DNA from 3 places in the Vogesella sp. genome. Region 2 is predicted to be linked to each of the others. Evidence: predicted binding sites of a transcription regulator. Region 2 holds the regulator's gene; each other region holds the start of a gene.

Region 1 (6,970 bases), on a different contig from region 2:
GTTACTACTTCGTGACCAAGATCAAGGGCCCGACCGTGCTGCTGGACGGCAACCACCCGCTGTGCGGCAAGTCGCTGCGCTTTGCCATCAAGGTACTGGACGTGCGCGCTGCCACCGAAGAAGAAATCGCGCACCAGCACGTACACGGCGAACACGGTCACCAGCACTGATTGCTGCCAAGCCGGCCAGCAAACAGTCTGAGCAAAAAAAGCCCTCCCGTTGCGGGAGGGCTTTTTCGTATCGGCGGCAGCTGCGTGTTTACAGCGCGGCGCGGTAGATGGCTTCCACCTCGGCCTGCGTCGGCTGGATCGGGTTGGTCAGGCCGCAGGCGTCTTTCAGCGCGTTGGCCGCCAGCGTGGCGATGTCTTCGTCTTTCACCCCCAGCTGGGTCAGGCCGGCCGGAATGCCGACATCGGCCGCCAGTTGACGGATGGCGGCCAGTGCCGCGTCAGCCGTCGGCTCGGCGCCCAGCGCCACCGCCACGTCGGCCAGGCGAGCCGACGCCACGCGGGCATTGAACGCCTGCACGTGCGGCAGCAGTACCGCGTTGCACACGCCGTGCGGCAGGTCGTAGAAGCCGCCCAGCTGGTGCGCCATCGCGTGCACATAGCCTAGCGACGCATTATTGAATGCCATGCCGGCCAGGAACTGGGCGTAAGCCATCTGCTCGCGCGCAGCCATGTCCTTGCCGTTGCTGACGGCGGCACGCAGGTTGGCCGCAATCAGGCTGACCGCTTTCAGTGCGCAGGCGTCGGTAATCGGGTTGGCCGCAGTCGAGACATAGGCTTCCACCGCATGCGTCAGCGCGTCCATGCCAGTGGCGGCGGTCAGGCTGGCCGGCATGCCAACCATGGTTTCCGGGTCGTTTACCGACAGGATGGGCGTGGTGTGCTTGTCGACGATGGCCATTTTGATGTGGCGCGACTCGTCGGTAATGATGCAGAAGCGGGTCATTTCACTGGCGGTGCCGGCGGTGGTGTTGATCGCCACCAGCGGCAGCTGCGGCTTGGCCGATTTGTCCACGCCTTCGTAATCCTGGATCTGGCCGCCGTTCACCGCCACCAGTGCGATGGCTTTGGCACAGTCGTGCGGCGAACCGCCGCCCAGCGAGATCACGCTGTCACAGGCTTTTTCTTGCAACAAGGCCAAACCGGCGCCCACGTTGGCGGTGGTAGGGTTCGGTTGTACGCCGTCGAACACGAAAGACTGAATGTCGGCAGCGGCCAACTGCTGTTGCAGCTGGGCCACCAGGCCGGCTTTCACCAGGCCGCCGTCGGTCACGATCAGGGTGCGGCGCAGACCGCGGGATTGCATGGCGTCGACCGCCTTCTGTACGCTACCGGCGCCCATCAGGTTGAGTGCGGGGATGTGGAATTCGCTAACAGCCATTTTCTTGCCCTTTCATGAAAACGATTTCATGCCTTCAGGCTACGCTGTCTGGCCAAGCGTTTTTTGCGCCAAATCAACTACCGTGCACGCAATAATTTATTAGCATCGGCAATGAACTTGGCGAGGTTTGATCTGTCACGCTGCAAAGCACCCCAAATGCCGAACCGTACTGTTGCCCACAGCGTGCATGCTATTACCGCATTGCAACAAAATACTGGCATCGATACCAACAATAAGGCAGGCATGAAAAAGCCGCCCGCAGGCAGCATTCTCCCTCCCGCCCCACGCCGCTAACCGCACGCCCCCACGTGGCCGCAGGCGGTGCAGAACTCGCAGCCGTCTTTCTTGATCAAGGCGCGGTTGCCGCACTCCGGGCAGGCTTTGCCGGCCATGGTGGCGGGGGCCGGCGTTACCACGCTGCTGCCGAACAGCTCGCCCTGCTCCGGCACCATCACCCCCATCTCCTCCACCGGCACACCTTCCTCGCTGAGGATGCCCAGCATCGCGTAACGGTGGATCAACAGCCGCGCCAGGTACGCCTCGGTAGACGGCCAGCTTTGCGACTTGTCGCTGCCGGGCACGCGGGCAAAAAAGTCGGCTTGCGGCTCGGCGTAGCTCAAGAGCTTGCGCAACTTCATGCCTATCCACGCCGGGTCGATCACGCGCATGTCCAGGCTCAGCATCTTGCACAGGCCGTCCAGCTCGCGCGGGTAGTGGCCGGCCAGCCACATCGAGTACGGCCGGCGCTGGCCGTTGGGCAACACCAGCTCTTTGACGAACAGCACGAAGTCGTCGCCGGTTTGCGGGTTCACCACGTCCACCGACCAGCTGATGGTGCCGTCGGTGCCGGATTTCGGCTCCTTGCGCGCAAACAGCGCGTCCATCACCGGGCTGGCCTCGCCGGCGGCTTGCGCCAGCGCGCCCAGCTGCGCCACGCGGTACTTCACCACCCGCGCCAGCGCGGCGGCAGCGGCGCTGCTTTGCAAGGCGCCATCCGCCAGTTCCAGCCGATAATGGCGGTCGCCGCGGGTGGCGGCCAGCGCGTCCAGTTTGGCCGCCAGCCAGGCGCGGTCGCGGCAACGCATGTCCATCGATAGCGTCTTGGCGATGGCGCCCAGGCCACGCGGCACGTCGCCGTTGACCCAGCATTCGAACGGCAGCGCCGCCTCGCCAGGCTGGCTGCCATCAAGGTGCCCCACCATCACGGCAAAGTCGCCCTCAGCGCCTTCTACCATATAGGTCCACGACGGGTTGCCGTGCTTCAGCTTGGGCCGGTGCGGCCACTTCAGGCTGGCCAGCGCCGGGCTGGGGGCGCTGTTCAGCGTGATGCGGCGGTCGGGGTCGCTCTGGTTCAGGTCTTGCGGCAACGTCTGGCTGCCAGAGTTGGCTGCAGAGGGCTCCAGCGACAGTACCGAGCCCAGCACGCTGTTGGGGCGATAGGTGGTAATGCCCTTCAGGCCGGCGCGCCAGGCTTCCAGGTACAGGCTTTCAAAATCGTCAAACGGGTAGTCGGCCGGCACGTTCACCGTCTTGGAGATGGCGGTATCGATGAACGGCGCCACCGCCGCCACCATGCGCATGTGGTCCAGCGCGCTCATCTGCAGGGCGCTGACGAAGTAATCGGGCAGCGCGTCGGTGTCGCCGCCCTGCATGCGGTACACGCGGTAGGCGTGGTCTTCTACCAGGTATTCCTGCTGGCTGCCGTCGGCCATGCGCTTTTTGCGGCTATAGAACCAGCTGAACGGCGGCTCGATGCCGTTGGACGCGTTGTCGGCAAAGGCCAGCGAGATGGTGCCGGTGGGCGCAATCGATAGCAGGTGCGAGTTGCGGATGCCGTGCTGGCGGATGCGCGCCTGCAGCGCCGCCGGCAGCCGGCTGGCGCAGTGCGGTGCCGCCAGGTAGCGCTCGGCGTCAAACAGCGGAAACGGCCCTTTTTCGATGGCCAGATCCACCGATGCCTCGTACGCCGCGTCACGCAGGCTTTCAGCAATGCTGGCGGCCAACCTTCTGCCTTCCTCACTGTCGTAGCGCACGCGCAGCATGATCAGCGCGTCACCCAGGCCGGTAAAGCCCAGCCCGACACGGCGCTTGTTGTGCGCCTCCTGCGCCTGCTCCGGCAGCGGCCATACGGTGAGGTCCAGCACGTTGTCCAGCATGCGGATGGCGGTGCGCACCACCTGGCGGAAGCCAGCGTCGTCAAAGCTGGCGTGTGCGCTGAACGGCTGGCGCACAAAGCGGCACAGGTTGATCGAGCCCAGGTCGCAGCAGCCGTAATCGGGCAGCGGCTGCTCGCCGCACGGGTTGGTGGACTCGATCACCTCGCAGTACGACAGGTTGTTGTCGGCGTTGATCTTGCTCATGAACAGCACGCCGGGCTCGGCGTGGTCGTAGGTGCTGTGCATGATCTGCTGCCACAGCGCGCGGGCGCGCACGGTGCGGTACACCCACAGGCCATCGTCGCGCTGGTAGCTGTCGGGGAAGGCGCTGCTGTCGGGCGCCACGCTGTGGGTGAGCGGCCAGTCGGCGTCGGCCTCCACCGCCTGCATGAAGGCGTCGGACACGCCCACCGACATGTTGAAATTGCGCAGGTCGCCCTGGTCTTTGGCGTGGATGAAGTCTTCGATGTCGGGGTGGCTGATGTCCAGCACCCCCATTTGCGCGCCACGGCGGGCACCGGCCGACTCCACCGTTTCGCAGCTGCGGTCGAACACGCGCATATACGATACCGGGCCGGAGGCACGGCTGTTGGTGCCTTTCACCCGCGCCCCGCGCGGGCGGATGCGGCTGAAGTTGTAGCCGACGCCACCGCCACGGCGCATGGTTTCAGCCGACTGCAGCAGCGCCTCGTAAATGCCCACCTTGCCGTTGTCGCGCTGCGATACCGCGTCACCTACCGGCTGCACGAAGCAGTTGATCAGCGTGGCTTTCAGGTCGGTGCCCGCCGCCGAGTTGATGCGCCCGCCGGGGATGAAGCCCTGGTCCAGCGCGTCAAAAAAAGCCTGTTCGAACTGCGCCGGCACCGCCTCTTGCGCGGCCAGCGCCCGTGCCACGCGCCAGCGTACCTCGCTGACGCTCTGCTCGCCGCCCTTGGCATACTTTTCCAGCAGCACTTCGCGCGAAATGTCTTGTTCCACCCATGCCATTGCCTGCTCCCCGCTCATCGCCTCAACACCATATGTAGCACTCAATGGCATTGATTACACAATTTTTTGTGTCAAACGGGGTTGATGGGTATCAACAGTCCAGCTGCCGGCATGCCCGGCCAACTATATGGCAGCCCTTATACCCGGAAACGCTGAACCGCCTGCCTGAGGCTTTCGGCCTGCTGGTGAATGGCTGCCACTTGCTCAACAGCTTGTTGTGCCGACGACAGCGCGTCTTCCACCACGCCGGCCACTTGCTCCACACTGCCGGCGATGCTGGTGCCGGCCTTGCTTTGCTCGGCCATGGCCTGCGCTACCGAGCGGATGCGCGACAGCGAATCCTGGGCGCGGTGGTTGATGGTCTGCAGTGCCGACGACGCTTCCTGCACCCGTGCCACGCCCTGCTCTACCACCGGGGCAATGCTCTGCACCTGGCCAGACACGGTGCCGGTATCGGCCACCACCGCCTGCACAATGGTGCCGATCTCGTCGGTAGCCAGCGCGGTGCGTTCGGCCAGCTTGCGTACTTCGTCGGCCACCACGGCAAAACCGCGGCCGGTTTCGCCAGCACGGGCGGCTTCGATGGCGGCGTTCAGTGCCAGCAAGTTGGTCTGGTTGGCAATCTCGCGGATGGTTTCGGCAATGCCGCTGATGTTGCGGGTTCGCTCCGACAGCGACTGTACCTGGGTATTGACTTCGCCTACCTGGCTGGCAATCAGTTCGATATGGCGGCTGGCTTCGGCGGTTAGCGTGCTGCCACTGGCGGCCTCTTCCACCGTGTGCACGGCGTCGTTTTCGTTGTCGCGGGCGCTGGCGGTCACGTGGTCGATACTGACCGACAGCTGCTCGATGGCCGCCGCTGCCGACGAGGTAGATTCACTGGCATTGTGCGACACGCTTTGCAGGTGGCCCATGTGCTGCTTGAGCTGGTTGCCGGCGTCGGCAATGTCGTGGCTGCCCTGACGGATCTCGCCGATGATCTGCACCAGCTTGTGCTGCATGGTACGCATGCTGCCCAGCAGGCTGTGCTCGGGGCCGTTGACGTCAATCTGCTCGGTGAGGTCGCCCTCGGCGATGCGGCGCACCACCCCGGCAGCGTAGGCCGGGTCGCCACCCAACGAACGCAGGATGCTGCGCGACAGCAACCAGGCAAGCCCCCCTACCGCCAGGACACCCAACACCACAAAGGCCAGCATCAGACGCGCGGCGTGCCAGAACGCCTCGTCGATATCGTCAACAAAAAAGCCGGTGCCAATCACCCAGCCCCAGGGCTGGGCACGCACCACACCGTTCAGTTTGGGGATATCGACATCGCTGCCGGGCCGCGCCGCTACCACGTACACCAGCCCGTACTGCGCTTTGCTCAGCGCCTCGGCATAAACCTCTACCGAAGTACGGCCATCCGGTCCTTTGCCGCCGTCATCCACTTTGCCGATACGCGAGGTCTTGGGGTGATACAACATGACGTTACCGGGGTCACGCACAAAGTAGTAAACGTCATCGGTCGCCACATGGGCCAGCGCCTTCAGCGCCTGCTGCTTGGCCTCCGCTTCCGGCAGCTTGCCCTCCGCCACCAGCTTGGCGTGGCGGGCTACGATATTCTCGGCGATCTGCAGCAGTTGAGTGATCTGTAGCTCCTTCTCCCGCAACAGATCCTGTTTCTTGAAATACAGCGACATGCCACCCAGCAGCAGCAAACCAAACAGGCTGACGGCGGTGAGGATGGCAAGACGGGTTGATAGTTTCATGCGAATCTCCGTTTCTTATCGTTATCAGTGGGGTAGATAAACCGCTACCCCCGTTGGCAGCAAAGGCAAGTCAGCCATCGCTCTTTTATTGCTATTGCTGTGGTATGAACCAGCCCAGTGCAATAGGCAAGCCAGCACGCACCATGATGGGCACTGTAGCTGTCAGCAGGCTTTCAATAGACAACGCGGGCAGCTGACCGAAAGTGCAGCTGCCCGCGTTGTCTGTGCCGCAGTGTGACGTGGTTTTATTGCAATTTCAGCAGCAGCGGCACGCCGTCGGCGCTGGCGCGGCCCGCCTGCGGCGGCAAGAGCGTGATGCGCTCGGCCAGCGCCGGCTGTGCGGCCAACAAGAGCTGACGGGCGGCGCGGGCGCGGGCGTCGGCCAGCGCTTGCAGCGCCTTGTCGTCTACCTTGCGGGCGGCCAGCAGTTCTGTGCGCATGGCCTGCGCCCGCGCCGGGGTGTCGGCGGTGGTGGCCACATGCTTGAGCCAGGCTATACGACCGAACTGCACACTGTAGGCGTCGCCGACCGCACTGCGCACCGCCGGGTCACCCAGGTCGGGCACCGGTAGCGGCTCGTCGGCGTGCAGCTTGTACGCGGCACGCTGCAGGATGTCGCGGTCCACCTGCTGCCGTACCAGCGCAGCCACGTCGGCGTCGGCATCGTAGCCGCCGCCCAGCGCCAGGCTC
Region 2 (9,957 bases):
GCCATAGCGGTTACCTTCGCCGAATTTGACCGAAACTTTCTCGAAAAGCGGCTTGGCGCCGAACTGCATGGTAATGTTGCTTGTCGTAATCACGCGGATAATTCCTCTGCCAGTCTCTGAATGTGAACCGGAAAACCGTGCATTTTAGCACAAAATCCCTTGCAATCAGCGTGTTGCGGCCAACGTGCATTGCTTGCGCCGCAATAGCGGAATTCCGCTACAATCAGTCATCCCATTCAATCCACTTCATATAGGCAGAAGCTATGCTTACCGGCAGCCTTGTTGCTCTGGTCACCCCGATGTTCGAGGACGGCCAGGTCGATTTCGAATCGCTCAAGCGTCTCGTAGATTTCCACATCGATAACGGTACCGACGGCATTGTGGCCGTGGGCACAACCGGCGAATCCGCCACGCTGGGCGTGGAAGAACACATCAAAGTAGTCGAGGCCGTGGCCAAGCATGCCGCCGGCCGCGTGACCGTGGTAGCCGGCACCGGCGCCAACTCCACCGCCGAAGCCATCGAACTGGCACGCTTGGCCAAATCTGCCGGCGCCAGCCAAACCCTGTCCGTGGTGCCGTACTACAACAAGCCCACCCAGGAAGGGATTTACCAGCACTTCCGTACCATCGCCGAAGCGGTGGATATTCCGGTAATCCTGTACAACGTGCCGGGCCGTACCGTCGCCGACATGAGCAACGATACCGCGCTGCGCCTGGCCCAGATCGACAACATCGTTGGCCTGAAAGACGCCACCGGCGATATCGGCCGCGCCTGCGACCTTGTAATGCGCGCACCGGCAGACTTTGCGCTGTACTCCGGCGACGACGCTACCGGCATGGCATTCATGCTGTGCGGTGGCCATGGCGTGATTTCCGTCACCGCCAACGTAGCACCCAAGCTGATGAGCCAGCTGTGCGTAGCAGCGCGCGGTGGTGATACCGCCGCTGCCCGCGCCATCAACGATCAGCTGCAAGGCCTGCACAAGCAGCTGTTCTGCGAGCCAAACCCGATTCCAGCCAAATGGGCGCTGCACCGCCTGGGCCTGATGCCGGCCGGCCTGCGCCTGCCGCTGACCCCGCTAAGCGAGGGTGCCGTCGCCACGGTGGAAGCCGCCATGAAGCAGGCTAACGTCCTGTAAACCATGAAGCCCGCAATGAACAAGACCCTGATTTCCGGCCTGCTGTGTGCAGGCTTGCTGAGCGCGTGCGCCAGCAGCTCTTCCGACCTCAAATACGAGTTCAAGTCGGATACGCCCAAAACCAAGACTTCGCTGGAAGTACCGCCAGACCTGACGGCCCCGACCCAGCGCGACCGCTACCCCATTCCGCAAATCGCCACCCAAACGACTGCAACCTCGGTAGCCAGCCCGGCTACTGGCGCGGTAGTTGCCAAAACCGCCACGGTAGAACGTGCCGGCACACAACGCTGGCTGAGCGTACCGGGCAAAAGCCCGGCCGAGATATGGCCACTGCTGAAAGCGTTCTGGCAAGACAATGGCTTCGTTATCCAGAACGAAAACCCGGATATCGGTTACATGGAAACCGACTGGGCGGAAAACCGCGCCAAACTGGGCAGCACCGTGGTGCGCGGCCTGCTGGAAACCGTGGGCTTGGGTAGCGTGATGTCCACACCGGAACGTGACCGCTTCCGCATCCGTATCGAGAAAACCGAAACCGGTACCGATGTGTTCTTCAGCCATCAGGGTATGTACGAGATCTACATCAACGAAGCCAAAGAAGATACCCGCTGGCAGCCACGCCCGACCGATCCGGAAATGGAGGCTGTCTTCCTCAGCCGCTTCCTGGTCCGCCTCGGTGTAGATGAGGCCGACGCCACGAAAGCCGTAGCCCAAGCACAAATCAGCACCCAGGCCCGTGCCCGACTCGACAATGGTGCCATCGTGCTGGACGACAGCTTTGATCGCGCCTGGCGGCGTGTCGGCCTGGCACTGGAGCACAATGGTCTGGCCATTACCGACCGTGACCGCACTCTGGGTGCCTACTTTGTCAAACCGGCAGACGACGAGATACAGAAAGCCAATGCCAACAAGCCTGGCAGTGGCGTGATCTCCAAACTCGCGTTCTGGAAAGACAATGCCCCGGCTGCAACCCCGGTCAGCACCAACCTGCGCGTGCAACTCACCCGCATTGGCGACAGTCAGGTACGCATCGAGGTGCGCAGTGCTGACAACCAGCCCGCTACCGACAAAGGCCTGCAGACCCTGCTGCAGCAAATGGTCAACGAGCTGAAGTAAGTTTCCGGCCCGCTTGCCGGGCCTGACAAAACAAAGCCCGCTGTCGCAAGACAGCGGGCTTTTCTTATGCGGCCAACCCTGGCTCAGATGGTTTTCGAATACCGCGCCGTGGTAGTACGCTCGCGCAGGTGGCGGTCGAACACCATGGCGATATTGCGGATCAGGAAACGGCCTTTCGGCGCCACCATCAGGAAGTCGCCATCGAAGGTCAGCAGCCCTTCTTGCTGGAAAGCACGAATCTTCGGTAACTCGTCGGCAAAGTAGTCGGCAAAATTGATGGCGAAGGTCTGCTCGATAGCCTCTACCGACAGCGAGAAACGGCACATCAGCGCCTGGATCACGCTGCGGCGCAGAATGTCATCCTGGGTCAGCGTCATGCCACGCAGCACCGGCAGGTGGCCGGCATCCAGCGCTGCATAGTAGGCGTCCAGTTCTTTCTCGTTCTGCGTGTAACAGGGGCCGATCTTGCCGATGGACGACACACCCAGGCCGATCATGTCGCAATCGGCGTGCGTGGAGTAACCCTGGAAGTTACGCTGCAGCCGGCCTTGCTGCAGCGCACGGGTCAGCTCGTCGTCCGGCTTGGCAAAATGGTCCATGCCGATGAACACATAGCCGGCTTCGGCCAGTTGCTGTACCGAGTTCTGCAGGATGTCCAGTTTGGTGGCGGCCGACGGCAGCTCGTCCTCATTGATGCGGCGTTGCGGCATGAACACCGACGGCAGGTGCGCGTAGTTGTATAGCGCAATCCGGTCTGGCGACATCGCAATCACCCGACTGACGGTGTTTTCCAGCGAGTGCGCCGTCTGCTTGGGCAGGCCGTAGATCAGGTCCACGCTGATAGACTTGAAACCCGCTTCGCGCGCCGCGTCCATCACCACCCGGGTTTCTTCTTCGCTCTGGATGCGGTTCACCGCCTGCTGTACAGCCGGGTCGAAGTCCTGGATACCGATGCTCATGCGGTTGAAGCCCAGCTGCGCCAAGTGCAGCACGGTGTCGCGGCCAACCTTGCGCGGGTCGATCTCGATCGAGAACTCGCCCTCCGGCAGCAGTTCGAAATGCTGGCGGATGATGCTCATCACCCGGTCAAGCTGCGCGTCGGACAAGAAAGTAGGCGTACCACCGCCAAAATGCAGCTGGATAACCTTCTCGCGACTACCCAGCTTCTGCGCCACCAGGCGGATTTCCTTTTCCAGATAGTCCAGGTAGGCATCGGCGCGGCTTTTGTCTTTGGTGATGATCTTGTTACAGCCGCAGTAGTAGCAAATGGTGTTGCAAAATGGCACATGCACGTACAAAGAGATCGGCCGGTGGTTAGCGCCAATGGCGCGTTGCTCCAGCCAATGCTCGTAATCGCTGACCCCGAAACCGCCATGAAAACGGTCCGCAGTCGGATAAGACGTATAGCGCGGGCCGGAGCCTTCCAACCTTTCGATGAGTTCTCTATCGAATACGCACTGGGTCGGCGTGAAATTTATGGTGGGTGTCATAGTTAATCTGGTTGGAAAACCGGTGGTGGGCTGGTAAATTTGCGGCATTGACACTTTTTTGGCATTGACGCGCATCAAGCGAGGCCGCTTGCTTGGCGAAATTCACGCTATGACTGACCACACCCACACTCTGCACACCCTGAAGGTGTCATGTTCCAATTGCAGCCTGCGCGAGCTGTGCCTGCCGGTAGGCTTGAACCGCGATGAGATGGCGCAACTGGACGCCGTGATCCGTCAAAGCCGCCGCCTGAAGCGCGGTGAATACCTGTTCCGCTCCGGCGAGGGGTTCCGTTCGCTGTACGCGGTACGCACCGGCTATTTCAAGACCTGTGTTTCCAGCCAGGACGGCCGCGAACAGGTTACCGGCTTCCACATGTCTGGCGAGCTGATGGGCCTGGACGGCATCTCGTCCAACCTGCACGGCTGCGACGCCATCGCGCTGGAAGACAGCGAAGTGTGCGAACTACCGTTCAACCGCATGGAAACCCTGGGCCGCGACATCCCCAGCCTGCAACACCACTTCTTCCGCCTGATGAGCCGCGAGATCGTGCGTGACCAGTCGGTGATGCTGCTGCTGGGCAATATGAAAGCCGAAGAGCGCCTGGCGGCCTTTCTGCTGAACCTGTCACAACGCCTGTCGGCGCGCGGCTTTGCCGCCAACGACTTCATTCTGCGCATGAGCCGCGAAGAAATCGGCAGCTTCCTGGGCCTGAAGCTGGAAACCGTCAGCCGTACGCTGTCCAAGTTCCAGCAGCAAGGCTGGCTGGCCGTGGACCACAAACACATCAAATTGCTACAGCCGGAAGAACTGAAACGGCTGGTAGCAGGCTGCTCGCAAGCCCAGCATTAAGCCCCGTTGCTATCAGCATGACACGCCCCGCCAAACGCGGGGCGTTTTGCTGGGTGTTACAACACACCAATGGCCAACGCTGCGGCCAAGGTAGCGCCCAGTTCGGCGGCAGCGGCCAGATCCTCAGCGCCGGGTTGGCCGCGCACACACAAGGTGGGCAGTGCCTGACGCCAGCCGTAGCCGGTGGCAATACGGCTGATGGCACGCTCGGCGCCGCTGCCATCGTTACCGGCACTGATCAGCAAGGCCCAAGGCAGGCCCTCGGTGCGACCTTGCGCCGGGTAATAGGTGCGGTCGAGGAAATCCTTTAGCGCGCCGGACATATAGCCGAAGTTTTCCGGCGTGGCGAGCAATAGCGCCTGGCAGCCCAGCAAGTCGTCGATGCCGGCCTGCAGCGCCGGCAGCATGCGTACCGTCACGCCGTCTTCGGCACCGGCGGCCTTGGCCGCCGCTTCGGCCAGCGCCAGCGTATTGCCGCTCTGGCTACTCCACACCAGCAGCAAGGTCTTCATGGCCCCAGCCTCGCCAGCAACGGTGTCAGCAGCGCGGGTTGCGGCCAACTATCAGGCACCACGAAGCCGCGCGCCACCTCGTACCAGTCGCCGTCGGCGCCCGCTTGCAGCTCGGCCAGCAGCCACGGCGTGTCACTACCGACCAGGCTGGCACGCATGGCCGTTTCGTCCAGCGTCATGCCGACCTCGCAACGGGCCGGCGCCAGCCATTGCAGCCGCGGCAAGGCCCGCCAGCGGCTACCGGGCTGCGCGGGCCAGGTGTCGCCCTGCCGGCGCCACCAACCACGGCAGGCGGCCTCGGAAAGCGCAGCATCGAGTGGCGCGGGATGATCGGGAAAGAACAGCCAGCCGGTGAGCAGACTATAGGCCGGCGCCTCGTCAAACCCTGGCGGCAGCACGGCGGCAGGGTGACGCGATAGCGCCAGCTGCTGGCCCAGTTTGCGGTATTTCAGCCACCAGGCGTCGCGCAGGCCAGGCCCCACCAGCGCGTGGGGCGGCGCGGCCAACTGCAGGTAGAACTTGCTGGCAGTTTCCAGGTGACAGGGTTGGCCGTTGATGCGCAGCAGGAAGTCGAACTCGCCGACGGTACGGCCATCGACGCGCACCGGCAGGTTGGCCGCCACCAGTTCGATATGCGGCGCCAAGCGGCACCAGAACGCCAGCAACGCCTCGGCGTACAAGCCCAGCCGGCGGGTGGGGTGCGCCTCCAGCCAGGCCAGCAGCGGCGCCGGGTTGGCGTCCAGTGCCCGCAGCTGCGGCCAACCCTCGGGTCCCAGCAGGCTACCAGCCGGCAGCGCCGCCCCGCTATGCCACGGCGGTGGCGCGGTCAGCAAATACGCCAGATCGCGCACCGGCTGCTGGCGCAGGGTAAGACACGCCGCCAGCGCCGGTAACACGGTGTTACTCCTGTTCCGGCCGACGCAGCGGTTTGCCGTCGGCGGCACGTTGCACCTGCTTGAAGAAGCCCCGCAGGATGTCGATTTCCTCGCGCAGCACGCCAGCGCGGTTGAACAGGGCGCGCATGCGGCGCATCAGGCGCTCGCTGTTGCGACGCTCGAAGTAGCCGATCTGCGCCATGGTCTGGTCGAGGTGGCCGCACATGCCTTCCACCTCGGCCATGGTGGCGGCCTCGCCTTCCGGCTTCAGGTAGTTGACGTCGAAGCCGGTGTGGCTGAACAGCTCGTAGGTCATCACCTGCACCGCCATCGCCAGGTTCAGCGAGAAGTAATCGGGGTTGCCCGGCACGGTGATCAGGCGGTTGCACAGTTCCACTTCCTCGATCGACAGGCCGAAGGTCTCGTTGCCGAACACCAGCGCCACCTGCTCGCCGTCGCGTGCCCGCGCGATCAGCTCCGGCGCGGTCTCGCGCGGGGTGGACAGCGGGGTGGTGAGTTCGCGGCGGCGGCTGGTCAGCGCGCAGGCCACGGTAACGTCGGCCAGCGCTTCCACCAGCGTCGGCACCACGGTAGCGTGCTGCAGCACATCTACCGCGCCGGAGGCCAACACGTTGGCCTCTTCGCTGGGAAACACTTTCGGTTCAACCAGATACAGGCGGGTGAGGCCCATGGTTTTCATCGCCCGCGCCGCCGAGCCGATGTTGCCCGGGTGATTGGGCCGCGCCAGCACGACGCGAATGTTCTTTAAAAAATCAGGTACTTGGGGTTTATTCATCGGGTAATTTTGAGTAGAATCGCGGGCTATTCAAAAACACTGCGGCCAACGCGGTGTTTTTCGTTCCTTAACCCAGACAGTTTACGACCAGCGCGCAACCCGCAAGGGCGGCGCTTGTCGTCATGATTTTAGAGGCCGTCAATGCATCCAATGCTCAATGTCGCGGTAAAAGCCGCTCGCCGTGCAGCCAACGTTATCCAGCGTGCATCGCTGAACCTAGATACCGTGCGTGTTGAAAAGAAAAAACACAACGACTTCGTGACCGAGGTCGACAAGGCTGCCGAACAAGCCATCATTGAGGTCATCCTGGATGCTTATCCGAAACACGCTATCTTAGCAGAAGAGACCGGCGGCCGCGGTCTGGGTAGCTCCGAGTACGAGTGGATCATCGACCCGCTGGATGGCACCACCAACTTCATCCACGGCCATCCGCAGTACTGCATTTCCATCGCGCTGGCACACCGCGGCCAGATCCAGCAAGCCGTAGTCTACGACCCGAACCGTAACGACATGTTCACCGCCAGCCGTGGCGTGGGCGCGTTCCTGAACGACCGCCGCATCCGTGCGTCCAAGCGCGTCAACATGAATGAATGCCTGATCGCTACCGGCTTCCCGGTAGTTGACCAGAGCATGCTGGATACCCACCTGGCCATCCTGAAAGACGTGATCGGCAAAACCGCCGGCGCCCGTCGCGAAGGCTCCGCCGCGCTGGACCTGTGCAACGTGGCCTGCGGTCGCGTAGACGGTTTCTTCGAATTCAACCTGAAGCCGTGGGACATCGCCGCCGGCAGCCTGATCGTGCAAGAAGCCGGTGGTATCGTCACCGACATGCACGGCGAGCAAACCTGGTTTGAAAGCGGCGACATCGTGGCCGCGCCGCCGAAAGTCCTGGGCCAGCTGCTGCCGCTGATCGCCCCGCACGTGAAGAGCGCCTAAGTCGCCCTTCCCCGCTAACGCCCCCGCGCTGCTTGCAGCCGGGGGCGTTGTCGTTACGGGAACCGCTGCGCCACTGTTTTATCGAAAGCAGCAAGGAGATGCCCATGCCGGTCAATCACAAAAAACTGCAAGGCAGTAAATGGACTGCCGTGACCCCGCGCGAGCGCGAGAAGCACTTTCTGGTGGTGAAGGTGGAATACGACGCAGACGACGCGCAGAAACCGCTACGTGTCACCTTGGAAGCGGTCTTGTCGCGCCGCCACTTCACGCTGCCCTGGCGCGAGCTCGGCGATACCGACGAATGGCAGCCTGGCTGGCTATAGGCCCGCAGGCACGGTCTTGCTGGTAAGGCCGAGGAACAACACCACCAAAGGCTCGAACAGTTCGGATTCGGTGGCGGCCAACTTCAGCCGCTGCCGGGTCAGGTCGCGCGACAGATGGCGCGACAACCAGTTGGTTTCGTTGATCACCCACGCCAGCTCCTGCCACAGCGGCTCATTGCCCTCGCCTTCCAGCGCGTGCTTGGTCAGCATGTCCAGCCCGACGCTGTTGAAGGCCCGCTGGATAGTGTTGAGCCGCATCGCCAGATGGCCGAATAGCTGCCAGCCAGTCTCCCCCATCGTCTGCGACTCGATGTGCTGCATCACCTCGTGTACCCGCGCAAAACGCAACAACAGCTGGTGCAGCGACGACTGCAGCGCGTCCACCGGCTGCAACAGGCCGCTTTCGCGCGGCAGGCGCGCCGCCCGCAGCTGTGCCGGCACCCGCACCGCCGCCGAAAACTGGCCCGGCAGCAGCTTCAGCGCCACTTGCAGCTGGCCGACCGGCTGGCGGGCGTGCTCGAAAATGCCGGCCGCCATTTCAGCGAACGCCAATACCTCGGCATTATGGCCCACCGCCTCGCCGCGCAACTGACGCGGGTAGCCGCTGCCGTCCACCCGTTCGTGATGCTGCAGGATCAGATTGGCCACCTCCGGCGGCACGGCGCGCAGCTCGCTGGCCCAGACGTAACCGATCAGCGGGTGGGCATCGAACTGGCGCCAGGCATCAGCCGACAACGGCCCGCCCTGCTGCCAGATGGCAGGGTCCAGGTACAGATAGCCCACATCGTGCAGCAGGCCGGCCAGCAATAGCTGCTGGGCATCGCGTGGCGACGGCGCCAGGCTCCACGCCAGCGCCGCCACGCGCAGGCTGTGGCGAAAGACGTCAGGGAAACGGTTGCCGATCAGTTGCAGCGCCTGCGCGGCCAACGGCGGCAGCGACAGCACGGCAAGCTCGCGTTGCAGCGTGCGTTGGCCCTGGTCCAGCCAGGCTGCCAGCAAAGGATCGTCGGCCAGCAATTGCTGCATGCCCTCGCGCAGGCGGGCCAGCAAGCTGGACGTATCAACCTGCAGCTGGGTTTCCAGCGGCTGACGCAGGCGATGGTTGGCCAGCAGCTCGCTGCTGCGGCTATCCAGGCGAGCGCCACGCGCCAACAGTTTGGTGCCGTTGGCCGCCAGAATGTCCTGGCTGGCCTGCACCGCGACCTGGCCTTCTGCCGCTTGCAGGTTGGCCAGAAAATGCTGATTGACGCTTTCCAGCGTCAGCAATGACTCCGACTCGCGATGCATGTCATTCGCTCAGTTCTTCGCAATAATTCAATAAAGCAAACTTTTAAACAGTCGCCCAGCGAAATGTCGATTCCATGACAAAGCCCCGGTGGGCACAGGGCCGACCGGGGCTGGAAAACCGCAAGACTACATACTTACTTGCTGGCGCTGCCCATGTCTTTGGACAGGAAGAAGGCGTCGGAGAAGAACTCGTCTGCCGGCAAGCAGCGCTCGCTGGTAAAGCTGTTATGGGCGGCTTCCACCATCACCGGTGCGCCGCAAGCGTAGACCTGGTAGCCGGCCAGGCTGGCGAAGTCGTCCAGCACCGCCTGGTGCACAAAGCCGGTACGGCCCGGCCAATTGTGTTCCGGCAGCGCGTCGGATACCACCGGGATGAAAGTGATGTTGGCGTGCTGTGCCTGCCACTGGCCGGCCATCTCCGCCATGTACAGGTCGGCCGGAGTGCGGGCGCCCCAGTAGAAGACGATGGGGCGGGTAATACCCTGGTGAATGGCGTGCTCGATGATGCCCTTGATCGGGGCAAAGCCGGTACCACTGGCCACCATGATGATGGGCTTGTCGGAATCTTCGCGCAGGAAGAACGAACCCAGCGGGCCCTTGAAGCGCATGATTTCCTTCTCCTTCATGGTGTTG
Region 3 (6,970 bases), on a different contig from region 2:
AACAGGTGGCCAAACCGAATACCCCGCCGGCGCTGTTCAAACAGTACGGCCCGGCCACGGTAGAACTGACCGCCGCCGACATCGACGCGGCACAACAAGCCGGCAGCGCAGCAGCCGACGCCAGCGCCGCCACCGGCATCAGCGCTGAAGACGACCCGTTGGCCGCCGACATGGCCGCCGCCCAGGCCGAAGCCGCCAAGGCAGCGCCGGTCGCCGCCGCCGCCCATCGTGACGATCTGGCGTTCGGCAGCGACGCTCGCGGCCGCGACGTACTGCAAAAAGTCATCCAGGGCACCGCCACCTCGCTGCTGGTCGGCCTGTGCGGCGCCGTGCTGGCCATTGCCGCCGGCACGCTGCTGGGCGCGCTGTCCGGCTACTTCGGCCGCCGCGTGGACGACCTGCTGATGTGGTTTTACAGCGTGTTCACCTCGGTGCCCGACATGCTGTTGCTGCTGGCGTTTTCCGCAGTGATAAGCCGCGGCATCGACACCGTGATCATGGTGATGGCGCTCACCAGCTGGACCGGCACCTACCGCCTGATGCGCGCCGAGTTCATGAAACACAAGTGCCGCGAGTATGTGCAGGCCGCCGACGCCATCGGCGCCGGCCACCGCAGCCGCATGTTCCGCCACATCCTGCCCAACGTCAGCCACCTGCTGCTGGTGCAGTTTTCCATCCTCACCGTGGCCCTGATCAAGTACGAAGCCATCCTGTCGTTCCTGGGCTTTGGCGTCAGCGTAACGCAGACCAGCTGGGGCGCCATGCTGGCCGAAGCCCCGTCCGAGCTGCTGCAAGGCTACTGGTGGCAGATGGCCGCGGTAACGCTGTGCATGTCGGTGCTGGTCACCGCCTTCAGCATGCTGACCGATAGCCTGCGCGACGCGCTGGACCCGAAAGTGAAGTAAGGAGCCGCCATGACCCCCGCCCCCCCCCTGCTGAGCGTGCGCCAGCTGCGCGTCAGCTTCCGTAACGAAGACGGCGACTGCTTCGAAGCCTTGAAGGGCATTGATTTCGACATTGCGGCCAACCGTACCGTGGCGCTGGTCGGCGAGTCCGGCTCCGGCAAGTCGGTGACCTCGATGGCCATCCTGCGCCTGCTGCCGCAGCAAGGCTGCCACATCCACCCCGACAGCCAGATCCTGTTCGAAGGCCGCAACCTGCTGGCCGCCGACCGTCGCGAACTGCGCCAGCTGCGTGGCCGCGACATCGCCATGATCTTCCAGGACCCGATGAGCGCGCTGAACCCGGTATTCACCGTGGGCGAGCAGATCATGGAAACGCTGATGCTGCACACCGGCCTGCGCCGCAAGGCGGCACGCCAGCGTGCGGTGGCGCTGTTGAAAGAGGTGGGCCTGCCGGAGCCGGACCGCAAGGTGGACGCCTACCCGCACCAGCTATCCGGCGGCCAACAGCAACGGGTGATGATCGCCATGGCCATCGCTTGCAAGCCCAAGCTGCTGATTGCCGACGAACCCACCACCGCGCTGGACGTGACCATCCAGAAGCAGATCCTGACCCTGATTGCGCGGCTGCAGAAAAGCCACGGCATGGCGGTGTTGTTCATCACCCACGACCTGGGCCTGGTCGGCGAGTTTGCCGACGAGGTGATCGTGATGCGCCACGGCGAAATCCGCGAACACGGCCCGCTACAGCAGGTATTCAGCCAGCCGCGGGACGCCTACACCAAGGCGCTACTGAACTGCCGGCCGCGGCTGGACTGCCGCCCGGCGCGGCTGGCGGTGATCGACGACTTCCTGCAGGGCCAGCCTTACGTGCCGCCGGCGCACCGCGAGCGCGGTTACGCGCCGGACGACGACATCGTGCTGGACGTGCAAGGGCTGTGCAAAAGCTTTACCAGCCGCGAAGGCCTGTTCGGCCAGCACGTGTTCCATGCGGTGAAGGACGTGTCGTTCAAGCTGGCACGCGGCAAGACGCTGGGCATTGTCGGCGAATCCGGCTCCGGCAAGACCACGGTGGGGCTGACGCTGATGCGGCTGCACCAGGCCAGCGCCGGGCGCGCGCTGTTCCACGGTGAAGACATCCTGGCCATGCCGGCGCGCGACTTTCACGCCTACAAACGCCGTATCCAGATCGTGTTCCAGAACCCGTACGCCTCGCTGAACCCGCGTTTTTCGGTGGAAGACATCCTGCTGGAGCCGATGACGCTGCACGGCATCGGCGCCGACCGTGCCGAGCGCCGCGCCATGGCGCTGGCGCTACTGGACCGCGTCGGCCTGCCGGCACGGGCGTTGCAGAAGTATCCGCACGAGTTTTCCGGCGGCCAGCGCCAGCGCATCGCCATTGCGCGCTGCCTGACCATGAAGCCGGAAGTGCTGATCTGTGACGAATCGGTCTCGGCGCTGGACGTGTCGGTGCAGGCCCAGGTACTGAACCTGCTGCAGGACCTGCAGGACGAGTACGGCCTGTCCTACCTGTTCATCTCGCACGACCTGTCGGTGGTGAAACACATCTCCGACCAGGTGCTGGTGATGCAGCACGGTCAGGTGGTGGAGCAAGCCGACGCCGACACGCTGTACGCACAACCACAGCACGCCTACACCCGCCAGTTGCTGGCGGCCATCCCGCAGGGTTGGCCGCAGGCTTGCAGCGGCACGCAAGTGGCCTGAACCCGGCTGCCATAAGAACAAGCCTGTTTGCAACGCAAACAGGCTTGGTCATCCCTATCCAGGCCGGCTTGCGCAGCAAGCCGGCCTTGTCTGGTAAACAGGCAAAAAAAAGGGGGGTAACGGCCCACCACCGTACCCCCAAACACACACACATCAAGAGGAAATCACACTATCTGGCGCTACAGCGCCCTGACATTACTCGCCGGCGTTGGTTTTCTTGATGAACAGGGCAATACAGACGGCTACCACGATGGTAGCGACCGCAATGGTGATCACGCTCAACACACCCACGTCGTCCGACAGCAATTGTTTCCACAGTTCCATGATTACGCTCCTCCGGCAGTCCGGTATCCGATCTGAATGAGGCCATCTTACCCCCGCGGATAGTATGGGTTTTGACCCAAGTCAAGCGTCTCGCTTTATCAAAATGTAACGTGTCGTATCCGTGCGCCAACAAGACAAACCCTGCTTTAAGTACATGAAAGCACATGAAAAAAGGGCAGGAATATCTCCTGCCCTGTTGATCTGGCGCAATATTGTCTAGCTGTAACTGAGCTTGCCGGCCTTGCCCCAGAACACGCGGTAGGCAAACACCGTGTAGGCGATAATGGTGGGCAGTACCACGGCGGCACCGGCCAGAATCACCCACAGTGCTTCCGGGTCGCTGGCGGCCTGCCAGATGTCCAACCGGCCGATGACGATTTCGGGAAACACGCTATACGCCAGCCCCCAGAACGCCAGCAGCACAATGCCCACGGTGCAGGCAAACGGCAGCCAGCACAGCGCGTCCTGCCCGGCACGCTGGCGTGCGGCCAACTTGGGCAGGCTGGCGGCCAGCAGGACGAACAGCACCAGGCTAATAAGTGGCAACGGCAGCAGCAGCAGGAAATCCGGCAGCACAAACCATTTGTCGGCAATGCGGCTGCTAGCCAGCGGCGTGGCGACGGACACCAGCAATACCGCCAGTGCAGTACCCGCCAGCGCCCGCTGCGCCCAGCGCGTGGCACGCTGCTGCACACCGCCACTGCTCTTCATGATCAGCCAGCCGGCGCCCAGCAGCACGTAGGCGGCAGTCAGGCCCAGCCCGGCCAGCAGTGCAAAGGCCCAGGCGCCGGCACCGGGCGCAAAACCGGTGAGGTAGCGGCCCAGCATCACGCCCTGGCTAAGTGACGCCAGCAGCGAGCCGGCGGCAAAAGCCAGGTTCCACGCCGGCTGGTGGTGCGCCTGCGCCTTGACGCGGAAGTCGAACGCCACCCCGCGCAAGATGAGCCCCAGCAACATGATGGCCACCGGCAAGTACAGCTCGCCCAGGATGATGCCGTGTGCCATCGGAAACGCCACCAGCAGCAGGCCCACACCCAGCACCAGCCAGGTTTCGTTGGCGTCCCAGAACGGGCCGATGCTGGCGATCATGGCGTCGCGCTCGTCGTCATCACCCAGCGGCAGCAGCACGCCTACACCCAGGTCGTAGCCGTCCAGCACCACGTAGATCAGCATCGACAGCGCCATCAGGCCGGCAAAGATCACCGGCAACCACAGTTCGGCATTCATGGCTGTACTCCTTCAAGGTTGGCCGCAGGCGCTGCCTTGCGCGCCAGGTAAAACACCACCGACACATAACTGGCCAGCAGCACTGCGTACAACACCAGGTACATCAGCAAGGTAGACAGGATCATGCCGCTACCCACGCTGGAAGCCGCGTCAGCAGTGCGCAGGATGCCGGTCACCAGCCACGGCTGACGGCCGATTTCGGTGACGTACCAGCCTGCCACGGTAGCCACCCAGCCAGAAAAGCTCATTGCTACCAGGCCACGCAGCAACCACGGTGCCAGTTGGCCGCGGCGCAGCTGCCACCACGCCAGCCAGCTCACCGCCAGCATCAGCAGGCCTACCCCCACCATCACCCGGAAGCTCCAGAACACCTTGGCTACCGGCGGGTGAGCGTTGGGAAACTCGTTCAGGCCGCGGATTTCGCCATTCGGGTCGTGGGTAATGATCAGGCTGGCCAGTTTGGGAATGCCAACCTCAAAGCGGTTGCTTTGCGTGGCTTCGTCCGGCAATGCAAACAGCAGTAGCGGCGCGCCGCGCTCGGTGTGCCACACGCCTTCGATGGCGGCCAACTTGGCCGGCTGGTGGTGGAAAGTATTGATCCCGTGCATATCGCCCACCAAGACCTGCAGCGGAATTAGCAGCGCCGCCAGGCTGACGCCGGTTTTCAGCGTATGCCCCACGGCGGCGGCACGGTCGCCACGCAACCAGCGGTAAGCCGACACCCCGGCCACCAGAAACGCCACCGTCAGGCCGGAGGCCAGCAGCATGTGCGTCAGGCGATACGGCATGGACGGATTGAAAATCACCGCCAGCCAGCTTTGCACGTGCACTTTGCCGGCAATCACCTCTACGCCAGCCGGGGTTTGCATCCACGAATTGAGCACCAGAATCCAGAACGCCGACATCGTGGTACCGAACGCCACCAGAAAGGTGGCCAGCGTATGCACGCGGTTAGACACCCGCGAGCGGCCAAACAACATAATGCCGAGGAAGGTGGCTTCCAGGAAAAACGCCGTCAGTACCTCGTAAGCCAGCAGCGGCCCGGCTACATTGCCCACGCTCTGCATGAAGCCTGGCCAGTTGGTACCGAACTGGAAGCTCATGGTGATGCCGGACACCACGCCCAACGCAAAGGTCAGCGCAAAAATCTTTACCCAAAAGCCATAAGCGTCCATCCACGCCTCGTCGCCGCTGCGGTTGAAACGCGCCTTGAAGTACAGCAGCACCCAGCCCAGCGCTATGCTGATGGTGGGGAACAGAATGTGAAAGGTAATGTTGGCCGCAAACTGGATGCGGGCCAGAATGACGGGGTCGAGCGCGTCCATGATCAGGCCTCCCGGCTGTCGTCACGGCCGCCAAGACGGCCCAGGCTATGCGCAAACTGCAGCACCTTGCCCACCTGACTGCCCAGCTTCATCAGCTTTTCCAGGGTTTCCACGTCCATGTCGCGGATGTCGGCAAACCACTTGGTCACCAGCTCGATCAGCTGATACATCTCGTTCATGCGTGCCTGGGCATGGCGTTCGGCATCACTGCTGGGGCTTTCCATGATGGCGCCGCGCAGCATGGTGAGCGTGGGCTCTACCTCGCGCTTCTGCCGCTCTTCGGCCAGCGTCTTGAAGATGGCCCATACGTCTTCGGGGGTGGAAAAATACTCGCGGCGGTCGCCCGGCAGATGTTGCAGCTTCACCAGGCGCCATGCCTGCAGCTCCTTCAGCGCCATGCTGGTATTGGAGCGCGAACAGCCGATGGCCTCGACGATATCGTCGGCGTTCAGCGGCTTGTCTGACACGTACAGTAGCGCGTAGATCTGGCCCACGGTGCGGTTGATGCCCCAGTGGCTGCCCATCTCGCCGAAGTGCAGCACGAAGGACTGAATGAGGGGTGGGAGGTTCATGTGTGTGTGTCCTCTTTTGAGTTTTCAGTAATTTCTGAAACTTTGATATGAATCATAGTTTGTGAAATCAGACCTTGTCAAACCACAAACCGTGCGTTATCGCGCGCCATATAAGCAACTGACTTATCAAAGCAAAACAGTTAAGCCATACTGATAACTATCGAGACAAGCTTGGACCACGATGCCAGCCGACCCCGCTCTGCGCGATGCCCTGCTGCACGACACCGCAGCCTGCCTGGGCAAAGACTATCTGCAACAACTGGTGACCAGCCTGGCACGCCTCACCGGCGCCCCGCTGGTATTCATCAGCCGCCAGCACTGGCTACCGCGCCGGGAAAGCGAAGTGCTGTTTGCCAGCCACCCCGACCACCCCGGTCGCTACACCCTGGCCGGCACCCCGTGCGCCGACATACTGCAACAAGCGCGTGCATTGCAGATAGACAGCAGTGTCAACCAGCAATTCGCAGCCGAACACCACACCCGCTGGCAAGCCTATGCCGGCTGGCCACTGCTGGCAGAAGACGGCCAGTGCCTAGGTCATCTGGCCTTGTTTGACGACCGCAGCGGCCAACTACCCGACGGCCTGCTGGCGGCGCTGGCCCCCTTTGTACAGCGTGCTACTGCCGAGCTGCGCCGTCTGCAGCACGAGTCCGCACTCAGCCAGCGCGCCAGTTGGGACGCGCTGTACTCGTCCATCCTGCGGCAGTACATCCAGGGCCAGCCACTGGCCTCCTTGCTGGAAGCCGTGGTACGCCAGGTGGAGCAACGGCTGCCCGGCTGGTTGTGCTCCATCGTCCGTATCGACGCAGAGCAGCGGCTGCGACCGCTGGTTGGCCCGTCCTTGCCCGCCGACTACCACGCGCTGATCGACGGGCTGGCCATCGGCCCCACCGTC

Evidence for each region. Region 2 encodes FNR, which switches genes on or off when oxygen is low (the NO sensors DNR and NnrR bind a similar motif). Its sites were predicted from a motif close to TTGATNNNNATCAA; they were not measured.
Region 1: ACK4FZ_RS11645 (adenosylcobalamin-dependent ribonucleoside-diphosphate reductase) is a predicted target of FNR. The motif match lies at 4,614-4,627, and genes of this name have one in related genera.
Region 3: ACK4FZ_RS15020 (DUF3149 domain-containing protein) is a predicted target of FNR. The motif match lies at 3,023-3,036, and genes of this name have one in related genera.

The regions. Positions count from the first base shown of each region.
Region 1 covers NZ_JBKBHK010000008.1:104,589-111,558, forward strand. The annotation lists gene ACK4FZ_RS11635 (peptidylprolyl isomerase) at 1-170, shown strand, start outside; gene yiaY (L-threonine dehydrogenase) at 259-1,389, opposite strand; gene ACK4FZ_RS11645 (adenosylcobalamin-dependent ribonucleoside-diphosphate reductase) at 1,680-4,532, opposite strand; gene ACK4FZ_RS11650 (methyl-accepting chemotaxis protein) at 4,670-6,280, opposite strand; gene ACK4FZ_RS11655 (DUF748 domain-containing protein) at 6,526-6,970, opposite strand, start outside.
Region 2 covers NZ_JBKBHK010000005.1:272,701-282,657, forward strand. The annotation lists gene ACK4FZ_RS08780 (ABC-F family ATPase) at 1-93, opposite strand, end outside; gene dapA (4-hydroxy-tetrahydrodipicolinate synthase) at 264-1,139, shown strand; gene bamC (outer membrane protein assembly factor BamC) at 1,155-2,255, shown strand; gene hemN (oxygen-independent coproporphyrinogen III oxidase) at 2,339-3,745, opposite strand; gene fnr (fumarate/nitrate reduction transcriptional regulator Fnr) at 3,855-4,595, shown strand; gene ACK4FZ_RS08805 (flavodoxin family protein) at 4,652-5,107, opposite strand; gene ACK4FZ_RS08810 (DUF1853 family protein) at 5,104-6,003, opposite strand; gene ACK4FZ_RS08815 (RNA methyltransferase) at 6,008-6,778, opposite strand; gene ACK4FZ_RS08820 (inositol monophosphatase family protein) at 6,920-7,714, shown strand; gene ACK4FZ_RS08825 (TIGR02450 family Trp-rich protein) at 7,819-8,037, shown strand; gene ACK4FZ_RS08830 (HD-GYP domain-containing protein) at 8,032-9,324, opposite strand; gene ACK4FZ_RS08835 (CDP-6-deoxy-delta-3,4-glucoseen reductase) at 9,459-9,957, opposite strand, start outside.
Region 3 covers NZ_JBKBHK010000016.1:6,286-13,255, forward strand. The annotation lists gene ACK4FZ_RS15010 (ABC transporter permease) at 1-905, shown strand, start outside; gene ACK4FZ_RS15015 (ABC transporter ATP-binding protein) at 915-2,627, shown strand; gene ACK4FZ_RS15020 (DUF3149 domain-containing protein) at 2,823-2,951, opposite strand; gene ACK4FZ_RS15025 (cytochrome d ubiquinol oxidase subunit II) at 3,168-4,178, opposite strand; gene ACK4FZ_RS15030 (cytochrome ubiquinol oxidase subunit I) at 4,175-5,503, opposite strand; gene ACK4FZ_RS15035 (GbsR/MarR family transcriptional regulator) at 5,506-6,075, opposite strand; gene ACK4FZ_RS15040 (diguanylate cyclase domain-containing protein) at 6,257-6,970, shown strand, end outside.